Regions from separate parts of the Shewanella aestuarii genome, predicted to be linked through region 1. Evidence: predicted binding sites of a transcription regulator. Region 1 holds the regulator's gene; each other region holds the start of a gene.

What was found. Region 1 encodes sigma-54, which starts transcription at its own class of promoters, with help from an activator protein. Its sites were predicted from a motif close to GTTGGCACGNNNNTNGNNT; they were not measured.
Region 2: a site for sigma-54 is predicted at 837-855, ahead of HBH39_RS12230 (HAD-IIB family hydrolase). Genes of this name have one in related genera too.
Region 3: a site for sigma-54 is predicted at 906-924, ahead of HBH39_RS12315 (YggN family protein). Genes of this name have one in related genera too.
Region 4: a site for sigma-54 is predicted at 1,213-1,231, ahead of HBH39_RS11095 (DUF3192 domain-containing protein). Genes of this name have one in related genera too.

Annotation. Positions count from the first base shown of each region.
Region 1 covers NZ_CP050313.1:525,473-527,680, forward strand. The annotation lists gene hpf (ribosome hibernation promoting factor) at 1-146, opposite strand, end outside; gene HBH39_RS02485 (RNA polymerase factor sigma-54) at 172-1,653, opposite strand; gene lptB (LPS export ABC transporter ATP-binding protein) at 1,825-2,208, opposite strand, start outside.
Region 2 covers NZ_CP050313.1:2,792,788-2,794,995, reverse strand. The annotation lists gene HBH39_RS12240 (YqgE/AlgH family protein) at 1-137, shown strand, start outside; gene ruvX (Holliday junction resolvase RuvX) at 182-604, shown strand; gene HBH39_RS12230 (HAD-IIB family hydrolase) at 904-1,779, shown strand; gene HBH39_RS12225 (glycosyl transferase) at 1,781-2,208, shown strand, end outside.
Region 3 covers NZ_CP050313.1:2,808,524-2,810,731, reverse strand. The annotation lists gene glsB (glutaminase B) at 1-766, shown strand, start outside; gene HBH39_RS12315 (YggN family protein) at 991-1,824, shown strand.
Region 4 covers NZ_CP050313.1:2,490,347-2,492,554, forward strand. The annotation lists gene HBH39_RS11085 (GNAT family N-acetyltransferase) at 1-342, opposite strand, end outside; gene HBH39_RS11090 (DUF2789 domain-containing protein) at 509-754, shown strand; gene HBH39_RS11095 (DUF3192 domain-containing protein) at 758-1,144, opposite strand; gene HBH39_RS11100 (hypothetical protein) at 1,321-1,644, shown strand; gene HBH39_RS11105 (Zn-ribbon-containing protein) at 1,644-2,208, shown strand, end outside.

The DNA of each region.
Region 1 (2,208 bases):
TTTTGTGATTGTTTTTCAACGTTCAGTACCACGTTGACATTATTGATCTGATCGAAATGTCGTTCAAGCTTTGTGAATTTTGTCGCGACATATTCTCGAAGTGACTCGGTAATTTCTACATGATGTCCTGATAAATTGATTTGCATATAGTTCCTCCAATCGCTTAGTAGGTTATAAACTCTTACGTTGGTTTGAGGGCGGGATCATCATCGCTTCACGATATTTCGCGATAGTACGACGCGCAACATTAATCCCTTGCTCGGCCAGCAGTTCGGCCATTTTACTATCGCTTAATGGCTTTTTCTGGTTTTCAGCCGCAACCAGCTTTTTAATAAATGCGCGGATTGCTGTTGAAGAGCATTCTCCGCCATCGTCAGTGCTAACGTGGCTAGAGAAAAAATATTTCAGTTCAAATAAACCCCGTGGGGTGTGCATGTATTTTTGGGTGGTAACCCGTGAAATGGTAGATTCATGCATTTCAACGGCTTCAGCAATATCATTTAACACCATAGGTTTCATGGCTTCTTCACCATATTCAAAGAAACCTTGTTGAAATTGCACAATGCAATTGGCGACTTTAAGTAAGGTGTCGTTGCGACTTTCTAAGCTTTTGATAAACCACTTGGCTTCTTGTAAATGGCCACGAATAAATTGGCTATCTGCTTGGTTTTTGGTACTGCGAGCCATTGAAGCATAGTGCTGATTAATACTAATTTTTGGCATGTTATCTGGGTTTAATTCAACTACCCAGCGGCCATTCTTTTTGGTCACTGATACATCTGGAATAACATAATCGTCATCAGGGGGGGAGATCATTGCCCCTGGACGCGGATTCAGTGATTGGATTAGCTCTATAGCTTCGCGTAAATCATCTTCTTTGAGCTTGGTTTTTCGCATTAAGGTGCGAAAATCTCGACCAGCGATCAAATCTAAATAGTCTTTGATCAACAGTTTTGCGTTTTCAATGTGCGGCGTGTCAGGGGCATATTGCATTAGTTGAATTAATAGACACTCACGCAAGTCTCGTGATGCCACGCCTATTGGGTCAAAATGCTGAATGCGCTTTAATACGGCTTCAACTTCGTCAAGCTCAATATTTTCATCGCCCATCGCCTCTAAAATATCTTCAGTGCTTTGGGTTAAGTAGCCTGTGTCATCAATGGCATCAATAATGGCTGTGGCAATGGCTAAGTCGGTTTCGGAAAATGGGGTTAGGTTTTTTTGCCATTCTAGATGTTCATATAAGCCTTCAGAGGTTTCACCTTGAAATGGCATATCATCACTTGGCAGGTTACCAGAACCTGAACCAGACATTGGCGATGCGGTATAGACTTCATCCCAAGAGGTGTCCATTGGGAGTTCATCTGGTAGTTGTTCTTTGGTTAGTGATTCTGCTGTATCGACGTTTGAGGTATCTCTTTCAACCGCAGATACCGAGACTTCATTGAAGTCGGTGTCAGATTGATCTTTTGACTTTTCAGTGTTTAATGGTGAAAACTCATCTTCCATTTCTAGTAGGGGATTTGAATCTAATGCCTGTTGAATTTCTTGCTGAAGCTCCAATGAAGATAACTGCAACAACCTAATCGCTTGTTGCAGCTGTGGGGTCATCGTTAGATGTTGACCCATTTTTAGTTGGAGTGAAGCTTTCATTACGACTAATCCCTAGATGAAATATGGTTTGCCACACAGATTATACAGTAATTCATTACTGAAATAGTTAATTAAAACTGAATGTTAGTTGTTATTTTATCCGTTAACATTGTGACTGTGAATCACTGATTGAATTTAATCATCGTTGATTTAAATTACACCTCAGATTAACTATAGCTTGAATTGTTCGCCTAAGTATACAGCCCGAACTTGCTGATTGTTTAGGATCTCTTCCGGTGTGCCTTCGGCAATCAAATTACCTTGGCTAACAATGTAAGCGCGTTCACATACATCAAGGGTTTCACGCACATTATGGTCGGTGATCAGTACCCCTAAACCACGATTTTTTAACTGTTGAATAATTTTCTTGATATCAATAACCGAGATGGGGTCTACCCCTGCAAAAGGTTCATCTAATAAGATAAACTTAGGGTTTGCCGCTAATGCTCGGGCGATTTCAACTCGACGACGTTCACCCCCCGATAATGCCATACCTTGGCTGTCTCGAATATGTGTAATGTGGAACTCTTCTAAAAGATGTTCAAGTTCTTCTAA
Region 2 (2,208 bases), 1.8 Mb from region 1:
CTGAAAATACCTGGCTAACCATTAAAGCCACGCCTGATCTGCTATATAACAAGAACCCTGAGCACTTGTGGGAAATCGCCTCTAAACAATTAGGTTTTGATATGTGGCAACTTTCTAATCAAGTTGGTCATGCTTAATAAGCACTGAAAAACACAACCTAGCACTTTTTAATGAGAAAACTATGCAACCACAAACCGTTTTAGGTTTTGACTATGGCACCAAAAGTATCGGCATTGCGATTGGGCAAGCGATAACCGGCAGTGCCAATCCATTAACCTCAATTAAAGCGGTTGATGGTATTCCAAACTGGGATGAGATTGAAAAGTTACTTAAAGAGTGGCAACCGGATTTAGTTGTGGTTGGCTTGCCATTAAATATGGATGGCACAGAACAAGAAATGACGAAACGGGCGCAAAAGTTTGCCAATCGAATAAATGGTCGATTTGGTGTGAAAGTGACAACCCAAGATGAACGATTAACCACAACTGATGCCAAAGCGCGCCTATTTGAATTAGGTGGTTTTAAAGCCTTAACCAAGGGGCAAGTTGATGCCATATCAGCGGTACTGATTATTGAAAGCTATTTTGAAAATCAGTATGGTTAGCCCATAAGTACCGGTTTAAAGTCAGCAATATACCTTTGAACATCTGAGCAGAAATGACACACCAATGCACCACAATGGTGCGCTTTTTGTATTTATCAACTTGCACTTATTAAGTGCAATCCAAATCTTAATGAAAGTATCGCTTTTATGATTAATCAACTTTTGTTAATTAATTTATGTGGTTAATGCTTTTTAAAAATATAATGAAAGCGCTATTTAAATTTTTATTCAATTTGGCACGCATAGTGAAACGTTAAATTTATCTTAGAGAGTTAGGTAAATTTGAAAAGGGATCCACTATGGCGACGCTACCACTTATTTTTACTGATATGGACGGCACACTGTTAGATCATTTCGACTACAGCTTTTCAAGTGCGATCAACGTCATCGAAGCGTTAAACGAACGCAAAATCCCCATCATTGCCAATACCAGCAAAACCTTTGCTGAAATGGAATCTATTCAACAAACTATTGGCTTTAATACGCCATTTATTTGTGAGAATGGCGCGGCTATCTATATCCCCAAAGGCTATTTTAAAACCCAGCCAGAAGATACTTTCTCGGAAGGTTATTACTGGGTTAAAACCTTCTGTCAGCCTCGTGAATACTGGCTTAAATTACTTAAAGATGAAGCAAAAGCGTTTGCTGATGATTACCTTGGTTTTGCTGAACTAAGCGCTGAAGCCTTATGTGAAATTACCGATCTGTCGCCAGAAAAAGCCAAACTGGCATTAGTGCGTCACTATTCAGAACCCCTTTTATGGCAAGGTGATGCTAAAGCAAAACAAGCATTTATTACCTTAATGCAAGATTGTGGCGCCACCATTTTACAAGGTGGTCGCTTTATTCATGTTGGTGGCGACAACGATAAAGGCAAAGCCATGAACTGGTTGGCTCAGCTTTATGCCGATGAGTACAACATCGCCGTACAAACCATTGCATTAGGTGATAGCGGCAACGACAACGCAATGCTTGAAGCTGCCGATATCGCAGTGCAAATTAAATCGCCAGCACATACCTTTCCACAACTTTCGGCCAAAAACAGCTGCATGAAAAGCACTGAGTTTGGCCCAAAAGGCTGGGCAGAATGTTTGCAAAACTTAATATTGTCAACGCAATCCAATTTAGCCCAAGCCAAAGCATCAATTTCACCAAAAACCATTAAGGAGGGATAAGATGGCTGATTTTTATCAAAATGGCATTGTCACCACATTACATAATCTTACCCAACGCACCCATGATGAGATGGAAAAAGACTTAATCAAGTTTTCTCAAACGCGTCCTTTAGGGTTAATTCTGCCATCGCTTTACTCTGAGTTAGAAGGCGAAGCATTACCGCAAATTATCAATAAACTGAAAGAGGTCCCTTATCTAAGTGAAATTGTCATTGGGTTAGACAGAGCTGATAAAGACCAGTATCAACAAGCGTTAGGCTTTTTTAATCAATTGCCACAACATCATCGCGTGCTATGGAATGATGGCCCACGCTTAAAAGCCCTTGATGCAGAGCTTAGCGAATTAGGGTTAGCCCCCCAAGAAATGGGTAAAGGACGTAATGTTTGGTATTGCATGGGGTATATTTTGGCATCGGGTAAAACAGAGTC
Region 3 (2,208 bases), 1.7 Mb from region 1:
TGGTGCAGGTGATTATCTTGAGCCATTCTCTATCCAAAGTATTTCTAAAGTTTTTAGCCTAACATTGGCGTTAAATCTTTATCGAGAAGATGAGATTTGGAGTCGAGTCGGAAAAGAACCCTCAGGTCACTCTTTTAATTCACTTGTTCAAGTTGAGCTTGAGCGCGGTAAACCACGAAACCCCTTTATTAATGCCGGCGCATTAATTATTGCCGACTTACTTTATGCCCGAAGCGGTGCCCCCAAACAGCGAATGCTAGAAGTGGTTCGAAAACTCAGCCTTAACCCTCATATTAGTTACGACAAACAAGTGGCTGATTCTGAATTTGCCTTTAGCGCGCGTAATGCTGCAATTGCTTATTTAATGAAATCATTTGGCAACTTTAATGGTGACGTTGAGAAGGTGCTTAAAACTTACTTTCATTATTGTGCATTAAAGATGAACTGTGCTGATTTGTCCAAGGCCATGCTGTATTTAGCGAATCGTGGCAAAACCTTAGCTGGTGAGCAGTTAGTTTCTGCGGTACAAACTCGTCAATTAAATGCTTTGCTGGCTACCTCAGGTTTATATGACGGTGCAGGGGAGTTTGCATATCGAGTGGGCATGCCGGGCAAAAGTGGCGTTGGCGGAGGGATTATTGCCGTTATTCCTGGCGATATGTCTATTTGTGTATGGTCGCCTGAATTAGACTCAAATGGCAACTCGCTTGCGGGAACCGCCATGCTTGAGCACCTTTGTCAGCAACTCGGACGGTCAATTTTTTAACCTCTGTTGCGCCTTTCTTACTTCTTCTGTTAGTAAAATAAACCAATTAGTGGTTTATTTTACTATTTTGCTTTTCTATCAATTAATTTCAATAAAATAAAAATGCTATTATCATTATGATTTTAAATGATTTATTAAAGTTGGCATGCACTGTGCTCTGTAGTGTCTATCAATGAGTTAGTAATACTCAGTCATACAAACCGTGTTTAAAAAGGATTTATCTGATGACTTATAAAACGACTACAACACAGAAATTACTTAGCGGTATTGCATTATCAGGGATAGTGTTTGCTGCCGGAGCATTAACTCCAGCAACGGCTAAAATGTCATTTAATGATCAAAGTTGTAATGTCACCCTCAACTACGATGTGACGGTTGAGCCAAAATCATTGAAGGTGAGCGAAAATGGTGATGAGAAATATCGCATTGAAATGGGCAAGTTATTTGTTGAAGGCAAGCAAGTTGCGTTAACTGCTGAACAACAAGCGCTATTAACCCAATATACTGATGAAGTTTCACGTCAAGTCCCTGAAGTGATCGACTTAGTGGGCGATGTTGTCGGGATGGCAACTCAAGCGGTATCGATGGCATTAACGCCTTTATTTGGGGATTCTGCAGGCTCTCAAATAGATAAGTTAATGGCGGCTATTCAACAGCGAGTTGACTCTATGGCTTATCAGCAGGGCGATTTATTTTATCTAGGTTCTACAGAGTCATCTCTTGAGGAAACCTTCAATGAAGAGTTTGAGCAAGAGATGGAACAGATGATCAGCAACTCTTTAGGCTCAATTATGATGACCATGGGTAGCCATATCATGTCGTCAGAAGGCGGATCATTTGAAGATAAAATGAATGCATTTGCTAGTAAGATGGAAAATGTGGGTAAAGACATTGAGCTGCAAATGGAGTCTCAATCACAAGAAATTGAATCTCGGGCTATCGAAATATGTGGTGATTTTGAGCAGTTGATGGTTTTAGAGAACAAAGTAAGACAACAAATTCCACAAATTGCACCTTACGCGTTAGCAAATATTAAAGATAAGCCCCTTACTGAATAAAACGTTTTATTGTGTGTCACCTGACCTTCCCCTGCAATACCTATGTTGCAGGGGCTTTTTGTTGCCTATCTCTCATTCCTTGCGACCATTGTTGCAAACGTCAGTATTTGATGCCAAGTTTGTTCTGATAAAAAAATTGTCAATTATAAATATAGAGCTATATGACATTTTTTTGTTATACTCATAAAAATTATAAGAAAATTACATTTAATTCTAAATTTAGATACTTTTCGGATAATTAGCGTAATTTTGCTACATAAATTGATAATTCAAGCTGATGTGTTGTTTTATTAATTAACCGCACGGTATAAAGTTGACAAAATTGTACAGTGTAAAGTAGCAATGACTTTGCCGAAAATCGTTTTCAATGTCGTAAACAGCTTA
Region 4 (2,208 bases), 2.0 Mb from region 1:
TTGGGTAGATTTCCAACCAGTTCCTAGTACCATTTTTAAACGCCAATGCCAGTATCTCGACTCTCCAATTGGAATCTGCGATGTCACAACACACGCCACACCAATGAGTCGCTCACCGTCAAACCAGCCAATTAGAGGCTGTTCTTGCTGCCATAATTCATTTAATTCTTCTCGTATTGCGGCTCTAAGTTTCTGTTCATACAGACTTTTGTCTTCACCACCGAAAACATCAATAAAAAAAGGATCATCATGGTAAGCATTGTAAATAATTGAACTAGCGAGACGTAAATCTTCCGCAGTCAGATACACTGCGCGAAACTGCTCAAAGGTTGGGGTATCCATTTATCGTTGTCCTTTGACTAATTGATGTTCAGTTCTAACTTAGCAAGTTAACAACTTTGAAACAATCTGCAATTTTATTTCGATGTTCGATTTTGCATTTTTTACGAGAACAACCGATACTCAATCAACAATCAAGATTGATTAAAACCGACTGAATGGAAAATAAATGGATACGACTAAAACTAATTTAAACCATTTGTTTCAACAATTAGGTTTAAGTAATCGTCCTGAAGATATAACTATATTTATCGCGGCACATGCTTTAGATAAACATACTCTGTTGATTGATGCACCATTTTGGAATAGTGCTCAAAGAACATTTTTGACGGAGTCTTTACAGGAGGACGCCCAATGGTCTGAAGTCATTGACCAATTGGACGTCATGTTAAGGCAGAGTTCAAATAGCGAGTAGTGGCTAGATATTCTTATAAGCCGTATCACCCCAACCGACTAAAGTATTATTTTTAAAGACAACAGGAGTGCATTCGTTTTTAGTTGTTTTACCATCGCCTTCCACCCATTGGGTGCGATAAAACAAGACTTTCACTTCCTCTTTAGCATTAGCGTCATTTGCAGACTTGGTAAATGCCTCAGTAAACTCAGCCGCGCCCATGATCAATTGCACTTGATCCAACGCCATACCCAAATTTAACTTAGTTAAGTTGTCAATGTTTTTCTCTTGCTTAACTTCCCAGTAAAAGCGGTCTGCGCGAGACTCATGATCGCCTATATTTATCACACAACCCGTTAAACCTAGAGATAAAGAAGTAATTAGTGCGGCACCCATTAATTTTGATTTCATGTCATGTCCTTTTTGTTAGAATGTATATTAAAGAATAGCATAAATAGTTAATGCTAATATTTTACTACAAGCTAAAAATATGCCAACTTTTATCTATATGATTTTTAACAATAATGCGCAAGTAAGCAACATAGTTAGTGATTCTCACTACTTAAAATTAAGGAAATTCACTAAAAATGAGTTCAATTGAACAAGTGATTGCAGCAGCAAAAGCTATCGCAACTAATGGCCACACACCCAGCGTTGCATTGATAAAAAGTCGTGTTGGTAAAGTGCCTATGCCATTAATTGTTCAAGGCTTACAGCAATTTAAAGCCATGCCAAAATCGGAATGGCAAACCATACCCGAGTTTCAGGCACCTGTTACACAACAGGCTTCTCAAGACATGCCATCTATTGAAGAACTGTTAGCGCAGCAGCAACTCATGGTTGAACAAATCGAAATGTTAATTCAGCGTGTAACATCATTAGAGCAAGTTTTAGCAGGAAAAACTAATTAATGTTTGTAACTGAATTACGCTTTGAACCATTTGCCGACACTACGATTACTGCAGCCGAAAAAGCCATTAACCATTATTTGGAAGCCTTACGCGCTAATGGTCAAATCTTAGGGCGTGAATTTGCTGTCGCCTACAATGATGGTGAGTTTCGCGTGCGCTTAATGCAGCCAGAAAAGACCAGTTTGGCAAATAGGTATAACAGCCCTTGGGTCAAATCAGCCTTAAAAGGACTCACGGATGCAAAACTGCTCACCCCTCGAGAAAAATTTATAGGCCAAGATATTAATTCAGAAGTCAGCAATACAGAGCCTGTAAGCTGGCAATTGCTTTATACCAGTTATGTACATATGTGTTCGCCACTTCGCAGTGGTGATAATTTGCTGCCTATTCCGTTATACCAAATTCCTGCGACCTTTAACGGCGATCACAAGCGCATCATAAAATGGCAAAGCGAATGGCAGGCTTGCGATGAACTTCAAATGGCCGCAGCCACTAAAGCAGAATTTGCCGCACTTGATGAAATAAGCGAAGTAGACAGCGATCTATTTCGCCGAGGCTGGGATT